Bradyrhizobium sp. AZCC 1610: one gene and its partner. The protein of the gene in region 1 binds, or shares a complex with, the protein of each later gene. Links are inferred from orthologs where the notes say so. Each region holds a gene or a part of one and is shown in the gene's direction. Other genes may lie near its edges. The genes, in order: V1279_RS33605 and accD.

Region 1 (7,802 bases):
TTCCGAATTTCTCGGCCGCAAGGGACAAAACTTTGCCGGTGCCGGGACGGATGGGCTGCGGGACTACCTCGCCGACCTCGACACCCGCGGTTTCAAATCCTCCAGCGTGGCACGCCGGCTGTCGGCGATGCGGCATCTGTTCCGCTTCCTCTTGAACGAGCGCATTCGCAGCGACGATCCGGCGGCAATCCTGTCCGGCCCGAAGCGCGGCCGAGGCTTGCCGAAGGTGCTGTCGATATCGGACGTCGACCGCATGCTGACGCGCGCCAAGGAATTGACCGAGGCCGAGAACGCTTCGCCGCAGCAGCGGCTGCGCGCGATGCGGCTGTATTGCCTGCTGGAAGTGCTCTACGCCACCGGCTTGCGCGTCTCAGAGCTGGTGGCGTTGCCGCTGTCGGCCTCGCGGCGCGATATCAGCATGATCGTGGTGCGCGGCAAGGGCAACAAGGAACGGCTGGTACCGCTCAACGAAACGTCGCGGCAGGCGATGGCCGACTATCTCGCCGCGATGGAAGCGCTCAAGCCCGAGAAGAAGAAAAGCACCGCCAGCTCGAAATGGCTGTTTCCCTCCTTCGGCGAGAGCGGCCACCTGACGCGGCAGCATTTTGCGCGCGACCTGAAGGAACTGGCAGCGGCATCGGGCCTCGCGCCGCGGCTGGTCTCCCCGCACGTGCTCCGCCACGCCTTTGCCAGCCACCTGCTGCATAACGGCGCGGACCTGCGCATCGTGCAGACGCTGCTCGGCCACACCGATATCTCCACCACGCAGATCTACACCCATGTGGTCGAGGAGCGGCTGAAAAGCCTGGTGCGCGACCTGCATCCGCTGGCGGAGAAGTAACCTTCGTCGCAACGCCCGCCTTGACTTCCGCGGCGTCTCCCCTGAAAGAGCCGTCTCCCGCCCGCGGCCTTGTTTGGCGCGCTTTCGGTAAACCGGGTCATCCGGACCGAGCTGCACGCTAAATCATTGAAGATGCGTGCTTTCCTTAAGCGAATCGAAACCGCTTCGCCTCAAAGCACGTTGTTACCTATATTGGTTTGATGCCGGATCAGATGCGCAGCTATCTCGACTTCGAAAAACCCGTCGCCGAACTAGAGGCCAAGGTCGATGAACTGCGCGCGCTGGCGGCGTCCGGCAGCGACATCGGCGATGAGATCGCACGCATAGAGGACAAGTCGCAGCAGGCGCTGGCTGACCTCTACGCCAATTTGACGCCGTGGCAGAAGACGCTGGTGGCGCGCCATCCGCAGCGCCCGCACTTCAGCGATTTCGTCAACGCGCTGATCACTGAATTTACCCCGATGGCGGGCGACCGCAAATTCGCCGAGGACGAGGCGCTGATGGGCGGCTTCGGCCGTTTCCGCGGCGAGGCGATCTGCGTGATGGGCCAGGAAAAGGGCGCCACCACCGACAGCCGTATCAAGCACAATTTTGGCATGGCGCGGCCCGAGGGCTATCGCAAGGCGGTGCGGCTGATGGAGATGGCCGACCGCTTTGGCATTCCCGTGCTGTCGATCGTCGATTCCGCCGGCGCCTATCCCGGCATCGGCGCCGAGGAGCGCGGCGTCGCGGAAGCGATCGCACGCTCGACCGACACATGCCTCTCGCTCGGCGTCCCCAATGTCGCGATCGTCACCGGTGAGGGCATGTCGGGCGGCGCCATCGCCATTACGACCGCCAATCGGGTGCTGATGCTGGAACACGCGATCTACAGCGTGATCTCGCCGGAGGCGGCCTCCTCGATCCTGTGGCGCGACGGCACCAAGGCTCAGGAAGTCGCCAACGGCATGAAGATCACCGCGCAGGACATGCTGCGATTCGGCGTGATCGACCAGATCCTGAAAGAACCCTCCGGCGGCGCTCACCGCGATTCCGCCGCCATGATCTCAGCCACGGGCGATGCGATCGCCGAGGCGTTCAACGATTTCCGCAATCTGGACGCGGATGGCGTCCGCCGGCAGCGGCGGCAGAAATTTCTCGATATCGGCCGCAAGCTCGGCTGATGGCCCCTTGTCCTCCCCCTGGATGGGGTCGGACGGCCCGGCGTCCCATTCGTTAACGCCGCCTTAAAGGTGCTTTATTTCGTCGGATCACTTGATTCGGCCCTAATTAGGCCCAAGACCCCATCTTTAAACTCTATTGACCATGCCTGCCGTGGAAGCGGCTGGCGCATCGCGTTCGGGTTGCGGCGCGGAAGGTCAAAGGGTACTATTTTATGCAATGGCTTCAGGGCATGTTCGCTGTGATTTGGGGTGCGAAAATGCCCGGTGGGTGTGGAGCTTAGCCTTTGATTTACTGCTCGCTGGTTCGCGCGCTCGTCACGTCGGCTGCCCTTTTGGGCGCGGGCCTGCTGATGGCCGGTTGCAACGGTGACGACATCTCGCTGGCCAATAACGCCAAGGCCAACCAGCCGGTCCCGCCAAAACTGATCGCCGACATGACGGCGAAAAACATGGACCTGCAGTCGCCGATCCTGGTTCGTCTGTTCAAACAGGAAGCCGAACTGGAGATCTGGAAGCAGGACCGCTCCGGCCGTTTCGCGCTGCTGAAAACCTATCCGATCTGCCGCTGGTCGGGCGATCTCGGACCCAAGGTCCGCGAGGGCGACCGCCAGGCGCCGGAAGGCTTCTATGCGATTTCGCCGGCGCAGATGAACCCGCAATCGGCCTATTATCTTTCCTTCAACACCGGCTATCCGAACGCCTTCGACAAGGCGCTGGGGCGTACCGGCTCGCAACTGATGGTGCATGGCGACTGCTCATCGCGCGGCTGCTACGCGATGACCGACGAGCAGATCGCGGAAATCTATTCGCTGGGCCGCGAATCCTTCTTCGGCGGCCAGAAATCGTTCCAGCTGCAGGCCTATCCGTTCAAGATGACGCCGATCAACATGGCGAAGCATCGCAACAATCCGAACATGCCGTTCTGGAAGATGATCAAGGAAGGCAATGATCATTTCGAGGTGACGCGGCAAGAGCCGAAGGTCGATTTCTGCGAAAAGAAATACGTGTTCGATGCCGCCAAGCCGCCGAACGCGACGCGTGATCTGGTGTTCGATGCTTCGGCCAAGTGCCCGGCCTATGTGATTCCCGACGAGGTCGCCGACGCCGTGCGCGAAAAGCAGGCGACCGACCTCGCCGAGACCGCGCGGCTGATCGCCAAGGGAACGCCGGTCGCCCGGGCCAACACCGGCATCGACGGCGGCATGCACCGGGTGTTCGCCGCCCGTGTGCCTGAAGCCAGCACCGGCCTTTCGGAGCCCGGCGACGGCTCAAGCCTGTCGCTGATGGCGCGCGCTCCCGGCACCGTTCCCTCCCACGTCAATCCGCCCAAGGCGCCCTCCGATAATCTGCTGATGGGTGCGCCGGAGCCGCCGAAGCTTGCCGCAGCCCCGGCTCCCACCCCTGCCGCGGCGCCGACGCGGGTCGCCAATGCGGCGCCGACGGCCCAGAATGACGGGTTCTTCTCCAACCTCGCCCGCAAGGTCGGTATCGGCGGCGCGGCTGACGCCACCGCAAGCACACCGCCCTCGAAGCCGAAGGCGAGCGAAGCCAAGCGAAGCGAGCCGCCGCGTCAGGAAGCGGCCGCGCCGAAGACCATGGCGCCGAAGCACGACGCCAAACAGGCCGCCGCCCGCCCGCCGCTGAGAGCGTCCGTGTCGGATACCCCGGGCCCCGCTGCCAAGGACAACCAGGTCTCCGGCTCCGCACCGATCGTGTCGTCGAACTCGTTCGACAGCCGCTTCGGGGCGGTGAAGTAAGAAGCGCGACGCGGCTCCCCCGGACTGCACAACAGCACAGTGCCGTCATGCGCCCTGCGAAAGCGGGTGTTCCCTAACGCGTATTGGAAGAACCGAAGCGGTGCGGCGTACTGGATCATCCGCCTTCGCGGATGATGACAGCGGCGCGTGTGATGACAGCGGCGCGTGATGGCGTCAGCGCGCCATCACCGAAAAAATCACCCGTATTTGCCGTGGCAATGCTTGTACTTCTTGCCGCTTCCGCAGGGACAATCCTCGTTGCGGCCGACCTTGCCCCAGCTTGCGGGATTCTTGGGATCGCGATCAGCGTCCGCGACTTCAGGCACCAGCGAGACGTTGGCGAAGGCCATCTCGTCTTCGCCGGTATTGGGATCGAACTTGTGCGCCTCCATCGCCGGCAGCACCGGCTGCTGCTCTTCCGGCGGCACGATCTCGACGCGCATCAATTGCGCCGTCACCGCCTCGCGCAGGTGCGCGGTCATTGCCTCATACAGGCCGAAGGCTTCCGACTTGTACTCCTGCAACGGATCGCGCTGGCCATAGCCGCGCAGGCCGATCACCTGACGCAGATGATCGAGCATGATCAGGTGTTCGCGCCAGAGATGATCCAGCGTCTGCAGCAGAATGGTCTTCTCGACATAGCGCATCACGTCGGGGCCCCACTGCGCCACCTTGGCCGCCATGTGCTCGTCGACGCGCTGCTCGATCCGCGTCAGCAATTCCTCGTCGGCAATGCCCTCTTCCTTGGCCCATTCGTCGACCGGCAGGTCGACGTCGAGCACGCGCTTAAGTTCTTCCTTGAGGCCCGCGACATCCCACTGCTCGGCATAGGCGTGTTCCGGCACATGCTTGACGACGATGTCGTCGATGAAATCATGACGCATGTCCGCAACCATTTCGGCCACGCTGTCGCTCTTCATCAGTTCGACGCGCTGATCGAAGATCACCTTGCGCTGGTCGTTCTGCACGTTGTCGAACTTGAGCAGGTTCTTGCGGATGTCGAAGTTGCGGGCTTCGACCTTCTGCTGCGCCTTTTCCAGCGCCTTGTTGATCCAGGGATGGATGATGGCCTCGCCCTCTTTCAGGCCGAGCCGCTGCAGCATGCTGTCGAGCCGGTCGGACCCGAAGATCCGCATCAGATCGTCTTCCAGCGACAGGAAGAACTTCGAGCGGCCGGGGTCGCCCTGACGGCCGGAACGGCCGCGCAACTGGTTGTCGATGCGGCGGGATTCATGCCGCTCCGAGCCCATGATGTAGAGCCCACCCGGCTTGGTGATGGTCTTGGCCGGCTTGCTGCCCTTGGCGGGCTCGACCTCGACCACGTCCTCGGCCTTCAGCACGATCTCGCGGAAGCGTTCGATGTCGGCCTTGATCTGTTCGATCTTCGTGGCCTTCTCGGCCTCGTCGGTAATGTTGGCGGTCTCCTGCAGGATCCGCATCTCGAGCGAACCGCCGAGCTTGATGTCGGTACCGCGGCCGGCCATGTTGGTCGCGATCGTGATCGCGCCGGGGACGCCGGCTTCGGCGACGATATAGGCTTCCTGTTCGTGGAAGCGCGCATTCAACACCGCAAACAGTTTTGCCGGTTTGCCCGCACGCGCCGCCGCATAGAGCTTTTCCATGCTGGATTCAGAGCCGAAATCGATCTGCTTGTAACCATGCTTCTTCAGGTAATCGGCCAGCACTTCCGACTTTTCGATCGAGGCGGTGCCGACCAGCACCGGCTGCAGCCGCGCATTGGCGCGTTCGATCTCGGCCAGGATCGCGGCGTATTTCTCGTTCTGGGTGCGGTAGACTTCATCGTCCTCGTCGAGACGCGCGACCGGCACGTTGGTCGGGATTTCCACGACCTCGAGCTTGTAGATGTCGAACAATTCGTCGGCTTCGGTCAGCGCCGTACCGGTCATGCCGGCGAGCTTTTCGTACATCCGGAAATAGTTCTGGAATGTGATCGAGGCCAGCGTCTGGTTTTCCGGCTGGACCTGGACGTGCTCCTTGGCTTCCAGCGCCTGATGCAGGCCTTCGGAATAGCGGCGGCCCTGCATCATGCGGCCGGTGAATTCGTCGATGATGATGACTTCGCCGTCGCGGACGATGTAGTCCTTGTCGCGGTTGAACAGCGAGTGCGCCCGCAGCGCCTGGTTGATGTGGTGAACGACGGAGACGTTCTCGACGTCGTAGAGCGATTCACCCTTGAGCTGACCGGCATCGCGCAACAGCGTCTCGATCTTCTCCATGCCGGCTTCGGTCAGCGTCACCGTGCGCTGCTTCTCGTCGACCTCGTAATCGGTCTTGTCGAGCTGGGGGAAGAAGGTGTCGATGGTGTTGTAGAATTCCGAGCGGTCGTCGAGCGGACCGGAGATGATCAGCGGCGTGCGCGCCTCGTCGATCAGGATCGAGTCGACTTCGTCGACGATGGCGTAGAAATGGCCGCGCTGGACCATGTCCTCCAGCCGGTACTTCATGTTGTCGCGCAGATAGTCGAAACCGTATTCGTTGTTGGTGCCGTAGGTGATGTCGCGCGAATAGGCTTCCTTGCGCTCGGAATCGTCGAGCCCGTGCACGATCACGCCGACGGTCAGGCCGAGGAAATTGTAGATCTGGCCCATCCATTCGCTATCGCGGCGGGCGAGGTAGTCGTTGACGGTGACGACATGGACGCCCTTGCTGGCCAGCGCGTTGAGATAGACCGCAAGCGTCGCCACCAGCGTCTTGCCTTCGCCGGTCTTCATCTCGGCGATGTCGCCCTCATGCAGTACCATGCCGCCGATCAGCTGGACGTCGAAATGGCGCTGGCCGAGGGTGCGCTTGGCGGCTTCGCGCACGGTGGCGAAGGCCGGAACCAGGATATCGTCGAGCGTCTTGCCGTCGGCGAGTTGCTGGCGGAACTCGGCGGTGCGGGCCTTCAGCGCCTCGTCGGAGAGCGCGGCGAGCTCGGGCTCAAGCGCGTTGATGGCGTCGACGCGGGACTGATATCCCTTCACCCGCCGGTCGTTGGCGGAGCCGAAAAACTTGCGGGCGAGCGCGCCGATCATGCCAATTCCTGCCTTTGCCGTTACTTGCGTTGCAAGCCGTGACGGGGTCCACCAAATTGCTTATCAACTCACCGTGACGCGTCGCGGCAAACACCCCGATCCGGGGGTCATCCGCCTAATGAGTGGGAATTAAGCAATCCAAGGTTCAACGGCAAAAAACGCAGCAAAATAAGCGCTATCGCCGCCGTACGATCCGGCACAGATATGGCTGGGTTGGGGCCTTGTCAACGTGGGTCCATCTGTCAAGGAATTCATCATTTTGACAGACTTTTCGCGTTGCCAAGGCCGCATGATTGGGCGAGTGTCCCGCCGCCTTTTGCTGCCCCCTTCTTCAAGACAAGGATTTTCCATGACCACCTCGTTCCCGGAAACGAAAACCGGCCTGCGCTTCGGCCTCGCCTCCCTGGCCGCGACGGCCTGTCTGGCTGCGGTTCTGGCCGCCAGCCTGCCGGTTCGTGCCCAGGACAACCCCGTTCTCGCCAAGGTTAACGGTGCGGAGATCCGCCAGAGCGATGTGGCGCTCGCGGAAGAGGAACTCGGCCCGAGCCTCGCGCAAATGGACCCGGCGGCCAAGAAGGACAATGTTCTGGCCTTCCTGATCGACCTGAAAATCGTCGCCAAGGCCGCCGAGGACAAGAAGGTCGAGAATTCGGAAGACTTCAAGAGGCGCCTGGCCTTCACCCGCAGCCGTCTTCTGATGGACAACCTGCTCGCCACCGAGGGCAAGGCTGCGACCACCGACGAGGCCATGAAGAAGGTCTATGAGGAGGCCTCCAAGCAGATCACCGGCGAAATGGAGGTTCACGCCCGGCACATCCTGGTCGAGACCGAGGACGAGGCCAAGGCGATCGCGGAAGAGCTGAAGAAGGGCGGCGACTTCGCCGAGCTGGCGAAGAAGAAGTCCAAGGACCCCGGCGCCTCCGATGGCGGCGATCTCGGCTTCTTCACCAAGGAACAGATGGTGCCGGAATTCTCCGCCGTCGCGTTCACGCTCGAGCCCGGCAAG
Region 2 (7,795 bases), 520 kb from region 1 along the record:
TCGTGGACCAAAAAGAACATGCACCCCGGCAAGATCGTTTCGACCTCGCAGGAAGTCGAAGTGCAGGTCCTGGAAGTCGATTCGGTCAAGCGCCGCATCTCGCTCGGCCTCAAGCAGACCATGCGCAACCCCTGGGAAGTCTTCGTCGAGAAGTTCCCGGTCGGTTCGACGGTCGAAGGCGAGGTCAAGAACAAGACCGAGTTCGGTCTGTTTCTCGGTCTCGACGGCGACGTCGACGGCATGGTGCATCTGTCCGACCTCGACTGGAAGCTTCCGGGCGAGCAGGTCATCGACAACTTCAAGAAGGGCGACATGGTCAAGGCCGTGGTGCTCGACGTCGATGTCGAAAAGGAGCGCATCTCGCTCGGCGTCAAGCAGCTCGAAGGCGACCCCTTCGCAGAGCCTGGCGACGTCAAGAAGGGTGCGGTCGTGACCTGCGAAGTGCTCGAAGTGAAGGAAGCCGGCATCGAGGTGAAGATCTCGGGCACCGACTTCACCACCTTCATCAAGCGTTCGGAACTCGCCCGTGACCGCAACGATCAGCGCGCCGAACGGTTCGCCGTCGGCGAGAAGGTCGACGCCCGCGTGATCCAGTTCGACAAGAAGGCGCCGCAAGGTGCAGGTCTCGATCAAGGCGCTGGAAGTTGCCGAAGAGAAGGAAGCCATCGCGCAGTACGGCTCCTCCGATTCGGGAGCGACGCTGGGCGATATTCTCGGCACCGCGCTCAAGAATCGCGAGAAGTAAGCGCTTAGCTTATTTGTGTGCGACATCAGGCCCCGGTCTCGACCGGGGCCTTTTTTGTATCGTCATCCCCGGCCGGACCCGTAGCCCGGATGGAGCGAAGCGCAATCCGGGATAACTCAACCCGCTTGTGGGGCTGCCCCGGATTTCGCTTCGCTCCATCCGGGCTACAATTGCCCTGGGCCTTGCTTTCTTCATATTGCATCGCAATTGATGTAATCAGATAACGCTTCGCTAGCGCTGCGAGTGCAAAACGCGCTGATTATTTCAGGAGAAATTCGATGTCGCTCGATTCGGACGTGATCGTCGATCGCCGCAGAATCCGCCGCAAGCTGACCTTCTGGCGCGTCGTGGCTGGCCTGGTTGCCATCGCGGCGATCGTCACCGTCGGCGCGATCGCGACAAGGAGCGGGCCGGCTGCGCTGACGGCATCGGGATCGATCGCGCGTGTCAATATCGACGGGCTGATCCGCAGCGACCAGCAACGCGTCGAGGCGCTGGAGCGGCTGGAGAAAACGAGCCATGCCGCCGTCATCGTGCACATCAATTCGCCTGGCGGCACCACGGCCGGCTCCGAGCAACTCTATGACGCGCTGGTGCGCCTGAAGGCCAAGAAGCCGCTGGTCGTGGTGGTCGAGGGGCTGGCTGCGTCGGGCGGTTACATCTCGGCGCTCGCCGCCGATCACATCGTTGCCCGGCAGAGCTCGCTGGTCGGTTCGATCGGCGTGCTGTTCCAGTTTCCGAATTTCAGCGAGCTTATGAAGACCGTGGGCGTCAAGGTCGAGGAAGTGAAATCCTCGCCGTTGAAGGCCGCGCCCAACGGTTTCGAGCCGACCAGCCCGGAGGCGCGCGCCGCGCTCGACGCGCTGGTGAAGGATTCTTATGCCTGGTTCCGCGGCCTGGTGAAGGAGCGGCGCGCCATGGATGACGCGCTACTCGAAAAGGTCGCGGATGGCCGCGTCTTCACCGGCCGTCAGGCGGTCGAACTGAAGCTGGTCGATCAGCTCGGCGATGAAAAAGCAGCCGTGGCCTGGCTGGTTGCCGAAAAGAAGATCAAGCGCGATCTGCCGGTGCGCGATTACAAGCTGACACCGCAGTTCGGGGACCTGACGTTCCTGCGCGCGGCGGCTTCCATCGCGTTCGATGCCCTCGGCCTGAGTTCCATCGCGCGCCAGATCGAGCAGGCCGGCGTGGCACAGGCGGTCGATCAGCTCTCGCTCGACGGCATGCTGGCGCTGTGGCGCCCCGCAGCCGCGAATTGAGCCGCACCGGCTGTCCTTCGTCACATTCTCCCGCACGGCGGCTGTCGTCACAAACCCCCTCCGGGCGGTTTGTCACGCCATTTCGCGTTGCCCAAAAGTGATTTAGCGTCTTGACAGTTCAAGGTATTTTCACGGAAATGGATATCCGCCCGACCCCGGATCCCAACCTCGATGATCAAATCCGAACTTGTTCAGCGCATCGCCGAGCACAACCCGCACCTCTATCAGCGGGATGTGGAGAACATTGTGAACGCGATCCTCGATGAGATCGTGGCAGCCCTGGCGCGCGGCGACCGTGTCGAGCTGCGCGGCTTCGGCGCTTTCTCGGTCAAGCATCGCCCCGCCCGCGCAGGCCGCAATCCACGCACCGGCGCGCATGTGCCGGTCGATCAGAAGAGCGTGCCGTTCTTCAAGACCGGCAAGGAAATGCGCGAGCGGCTCAACCGCGAAAACGGCTCGCCCGAGGCCGGCGCGTAGGCGCTTTTCGGTTAGACCGGATGTAGCCGTGTTGCGGGCTTGGTGCCCGCCTTTCTCCATCACTGCGCGAGAAATGGTCATGCGAAAGTTCTTCACGGCGCTGGTCGTCATTCCCTTAGGCCTCGTCTTCATCGTCTTCGCGGTCGCCAACCGCCATTTCGTGACGGTGTCGTTCGATCCCTTCAATTCGACCGATCCGGCGATCGCGGTGTCGATGCCGCTGTTTGCCGTGATCATTGCGGTGGCCATTCTGGGGGTGGCGGCGGGCGGTGTGGCGACCTGGTTCCGCCAGCGCCACTGGCGCCGCGCGGCGCGCCAGCATGAGGCGGATGCCCGCCGGGCGAGGGCGGAGGCGGCCGATTTGCGGGCTGCGGCGGCGGTTTCCCGGGCCGATCAGCAGCGGCTTCCGGCGCCGTCGCAGTACGGTATCTATGGGGCTACAGGGCGAGACAAGCAGGGCGCGACGTTGTAGAACCCGCCCCGTCAGCTTGTTCCAATTTGCCGCGGCGGCGCTGGATCCCGCCCCCTGAGAGACCATGCCCCTGCTCGTCAAAATTTGCGGCCTGTCCACGCCCGAGACGCTCGACACAGCGCTTGAGGCGGGCGCCGACATGGTGGGATTCGTGTTCTTCTCCCCGTCGCCGCGCCATCTCGGCCTCGAGGCGGCGCGCGAGTTGGGCCGGCAGGCCAAGGGCCGAGCCGTCAAAGCGGCATTGACCGTCGATGCCGACGACGCGACGCTTGAAAACATCGTCGAGACGCTGCGGCCGGATCTCTTGCAATTGCACGGCAAGGAAACCATCGCGCGCGTACGCGACATCAAGGCGAAGTTCGCACTTCCGGTCATGAAGGTAATTGCGGTCGAGACGTCGGCCGATCTCGCCGTGCTGCCGGGCTATGCCAGCGTCGCCGACCGCATCCTGTTCGACGCCCGCGCGCCCAAGGGCGCCACCCGCCCCGGCGGGCTGGGGGCCGTGTTCGACTGGCACGTTTTGGAAAAGCTCGATCTTCAACTGCCGTTTATGGTCTCGGGCGGGCTTTCCGCCGACAACGTCGCGGAGGCGGTCCGCGTCACCCGCGCCGGCGGCGTCGATGTATCCTCCGGCGTGGAAAGCGCGCCCGGTGTCAAGGATCCCGAGATGATCCGCGCCTTTATTCGCGCCGCGCGCGCCTCCGAAGAATTGATGGTCCGATGAATCCAAACCTGCCCAACTCATTCCGCACCGGCCCCGACGAGCGCGGGCATTTCGGCATTTTCGGCGGACGCTTCGTCGCCGAGACACTGATGCCGCTGATCCTCGATCTGGAGAAGGCCTATGCCGACGCCAAGGCCGATCCGGCGTTTCAGGCGGAGATGAACGGCTACCTCAAGACCTATGTCGGCCGGCCGTCGCCGCTTTATTTCGCCGAGCGGCTGACCGAGCATCTCGGCGGGGCAAAAATCTATTTCAAGCGCGAGGAGCTCAATCACACCGGCTCGCACAAGGTCAACAATGTGCTCGGCCAGATCATGGTCGCGCGCCGCATGGGCAAGCAGCGCATCATCGCCGAGACCGGCGCCGGCCAGCACGGCGTCGCCACCGCAACCCTTTGTGCGCGGTTCGGGCTCGAATGCGTGGTCTATATGGGCGCCGTCGATGTCGAGCGGCAGCAGCCCAACGTGATCCGCATGGAAATGCTGGGCGCCAAGGTGGTTCCGGTCCAGTCCGGCGCGCGTACCCTGAAGGACGCGATGAACGACGCGCTGCGTGACTGGGTCACCAATGTGCACAACACGTTCTACTGCATCGGCACGGTGGCGGGTCCGCATCCCTATCCGATGATGGTGCGCGACTTCCAATCTGTTATCGGCGACGAGACGCGCAAGCAGATGCAGGAGGCCGAGGGCCGCCTGCCGGATTCGCTGGTCGCCTGCATCGGCGGCGGCTCCAACGCGATGGGCCTGTTTCATCCGTTCCTCGATGATCCCTCTGTCGAGATTTTCGGTGTCGAGGCCGCCGGCCACGGGCTGACACAGCTCCACGCCGCCTCGATCGCCGGAGGCCGTCCCGGCGTCCTGCACGGCAACCGCACCTATCTCTTGATGGACGAGGATGGCCAGATCCAGGACGCGCATTCGATTTCGGCAGGGCTGGATTATCCCGGCATCGGCCCGGAGCATTCCTGGTTGCACGAAACCGGCCGGGTCAATTATCTCTCCGCGACCGACGAGGAAGCGCTCGCGGCGTTTCAGTTGCTGACGCGGCTTGAAGGGATTCCTCCGGCACTGGAGCCGGCGCACGCGATCGCCAAGGTGATGGAGCTCGCGCCAAAACGCCCGCGAGATCATCTGATGGTTGTCAACCTTTCCGGCCGCGGCGACAAGGACATTCCGCAGATCACGGAAATTCTGAAGGGCAGGAAGAAGTGACCACCCGTATCGACGCAAGATTTGCCGAACTCGCCAGGCAGGGCCGCTCGGCGTTCGTCACCTTCCTGATGGCCGGCGATCCGGACCCTGCGACGTCGCTCGACATCATCAAGGCGCTGCCGAAGGCCGGCGCCGACATCATCGAGATCGGCATGCCGTTTACCGATCCGATGGCGGACGGGCCGTCGATCCAGGCGGCGGGCTTGCGCGCGCTGAAGGCCGGCATGACCCTGAAGAAGACGCTGGAGATGGTCCGCGGCTTCCGCAAGGACGACGAGACCACGCCGCTGGTGCTGATGGGCTACTACAATCCGATCTACATCTACGGGGTCGACAAATTCCTCACCGACGCGAAAATCGCCGGTGTCGACGGGCTAATCATCGTCGACCTGCCGCCGGAGGAAGACACCGAACTGTGCCTGCCGGCGATGAAGGCGGGGCTTAACTTCATCCGCCTGGCGACGCCGACCACCGACGACAAGCGCCTGCCCGCGGTGCTCGCGAACACGTCGGGCTTCGTCTATTACGTCTCGATCACCGGCATCACCGGAGGCATCAGCGCCGATTCCACGGCGGTCGGCGAAGCGGTGGCCCGTATCAAGCGGCATACCAAACTGCCGGTCTGTGTCGGCTTCGGCATCCGCACGCCGGATGCGGCGCGGGCGATTGCGGAGAATGCCAATGGGGCCGTAGTCGGCACCGCGCTGGTCGATGCGCTCCGCGCCAGCCTCGATACCGAGGGGCGCGCGACCCCCAAGACCGTTGGCGCTGTCGCCGATCTGGTGTCCGCCCTGGCGCAGGGCGTCCGGGGAGCAAAACAGGCCGCAGAATAAGCCATAATTGCGTGGAATAGGCGTCGTCAGCGGCTTGTTGGGTTCAGCCCAGGCCGCCATATATTCCACTTGATGCGTTAACCGCATTTCGGAGCGAACCATGAATTGGCTCACCAATGTCGTCCGGCCGAAAATCCGCAACATCCTGCGCCGCGAGACGCCGGAGAATTTGTGGATCAAGTGCCCGGATTCCGGGCAGCTCGTGTTCTACAAGGACGTCGAGGCCAACCAGTTCGTCATTCCCGGCTCGAACTACCACATGCGCATGGGCGCGGTGGCGCGGCTGAAATCGATCTTCGACAACGAGACCTGGTACGACATCGCGCTGCCGGAAGTGACGCCCGATCCGCTGAAGTTTCGCGACGAGCGCAAATATGTCGACCGCATCAAGGACGCGCGCGCCAAGACCGGGCTGAACGACGCCATCAAGGTCGGCTACGGCAAGTTAGAGGGCGCCGGCGTCGTGGTCGCGGTGCAGGATTTCGATTTCATGGGCGGTTCGCTCGGCATGGCCGCGGGTGAGGCGATCGTGCGCGGGCTCGAGCTTGCGGTGGAGAAGAAGTCGCCGTTCATCATGTTCGCGGCCTCGGGCGGCGCGCGGATGCAGGAGGGCATCCTGTCGCTGATGCAGATGCCGCGCACCACCGTCGGCGTGCAGATGCTGCGGGAAGCGAAGCTGCCTTACATCGTGGTGTTGACCAATCCGACCACCGGCGGCGTCACCGCGTCCTACGCCATGCTGGGCGACGTGCAGATCGCCGAGCCCGGCGCTCTCATCGGCTTCGCCGGCGCGCGCGTGATCGAGCAGACCATCCGCGAGAAACTGCCGGAAGGATTCCAGCGCGCTGAATATCTTCTCGACCACGGCATGATCGACATGGTCGTGCATCGCCACGACATGCGTGCCACGCTGGCGCGGATCTGCCGGCTCTTGACCAAATCCCCGGCGCTTGATGTCGCTTCAAGGCCTTTGCCGCAGGTCACGGACCCGGCCCAGATCGTCTCGGCGCCGGAAGCCGTGCCGGCTGCGCCCCACGCGTGAACCTGCCTGCCGCCAAACCCCAGCCGCTCGGTGAACTAATCGCGCGGCTGTCTGCCTTGCATCCGAAGCGCATCGATCTCAGCCTCGATCGCATGCACCGCCTGCTGGCGCGGCTCGATCATCCGGAGGCCCTGTTGCCGCCGGTGATTCATGTCGCCGGCACCAATGGCAAGGGCTCCACGATCGCCTATCTGCGCGCGATCCTCGAGGCCGCAGGCCTGCGCGTGCACGTCTACACCTCGCCCTACCTGGTGCGGATCAACGAATGCTTCCGCATCGGCGAGAAGGGCGGCGGCCGGCTGGCTGATGATGCCGAGTTGCGCCGGGTGCTGGAGCATTGCGAACAGGTCAATGCGGGCGAGCCGATCACGATTTTCGAGATGGAGACCGCGGCGGCGTTTTGCCTGTTCGCGGAGCATGAGGCCGATGTCGTGCTGCTGGAGACCGGACTTGGCGGGCGGCTTGACGCCACCAATGTCATCGACCGGCCGATCGCTGTTGTTATCGCGCCGGTCAGTATGGACCATACCGAGTTTCTCGGTAATTCGCTGACCGCGATCGCCGGCGAAAAGGCCGCCATCATCAAGCGCGGCGCGCCGGTGATTTGCGCCGAGCAGGCGCCGGAGGCAATGTCGGTGATCGAGGCGCAGGCGAAGCGCGTGCGTGCGCCGCTGCATGCGGCGGGACAGCAATGGCATGTCGGCGTCGAGCGCGGACGGCTGGTCTATCAGGACGAGCGCGGCCTGATGGATCTCGCGGCGCCAAAGCTGTTCGGCCGGCATCAGTTCGATAATGCCGGCCTTGCGATCGCAACGTTGCGGGCGATCGAGGCGTTCAAAATCGGAATGCCAGCATTCGAGGCCGGCATCGTTGGCGCCGAATGGCCGGCGCGGATGCAGCGGCTGGTCGCGGGCGCGCTGGCCGATCAGGGGCCGAAGGGGTGCGAGATCTGGCTCGATGGCGGGCACAATGCCGAAGGCGGCCGCGTCGCTGCCGCGGCGCTCGGCGATCTCGAAGAGCGGGTGTCGC

The links.
Region 2: the proteins of V1279_RS33605 (region 1) and accD are in contact, whole or in part, in a solved structure (PDB 8UXZ), measured with the Escherichia coli proteins. The link is inferred for Bradyrhizobium sp. AZCC 1610 from one-to-one orthologs.

The regions. Positions count from the first base shown.
Region 1 is NZ_JAZHRR010000001.1:6,856,893-6,864,694, forward strand. What follows is about bases 249-3,022. They hold V1279_RS33605 (acetyl-CoA carboxylase carboxyltransferase subunit alpha), read left to right. Parts: upstream 249-1,041; coding sequence 1,042-2,004; downstream 2,005-3,022. Other genes in these bases: xerD (site-specific tyrosine recombinase XerD), read left to right, coding at 249-841; V1279_RS33610 (murein L,D-transpeptidase family protein), read left to right, coding at 2,289-3,022. Outside these bases: more of xerD, read left to right, coding at 1-248; more of V1279_RS33610, read left to right, coding at 3,023-3,761; preprotein translocase subunit SecA, read right to left, coding at 3,959-6,796; V1279_RS33620 (peptidylprolyl isomerase), read left to right, coding at 7,146-7,802. UniProt on the Escherichia coli protein: Component of the acetyl coenzyme A carboxylase (ACC) complex. First, biotin carboxylase catalyzes the carboxylation of biotin on its carrier protein (BCCP) and then the CO(2) group is transferred by the carboxyltransferase to acetyl-CoA to form malonyl-CoA.
Region 2 is NZ_JAZHRR010000001.1:7,375,415-7,383,209, forward strand. What follows is about bases 5,029-7,795. They hold accD (acetyl-CoA carboxylase, carboxyltransferase subunit beta), read left to right. Parts: upstream 5,029-5,824; coding sequence 5,825-6,766; downstream 6,767-7,795. Other genes in these bases: trpA (tryptophan synthase subunit alpha), read left to right, coding at 5,029-5,724; V1279_RS36170 (bifunctional folylpolyglutamate synthase/dihydrofolate synthase), read left to right, coding at 6,763-7,795. In the rest of the region: signal peptide peptidase SppA, read left to right, coding at 1,024-2,004; V1279_RS36140 (integration host factor subunit beta), read left to right, coding at 2,176-2,481; V1279_RS36145 (LapA family protein), read left to right, coding at 2,561-2,953; V1279_RS36150 (phosphoribosylanthranilate isomerase), read left to right, coding at 3,018-3,677; trpB (tryptophan synthase subunit beta), read left to right, coding at 3,674-4,891; more of trpA, read left to right, coding at 4,888-5,028.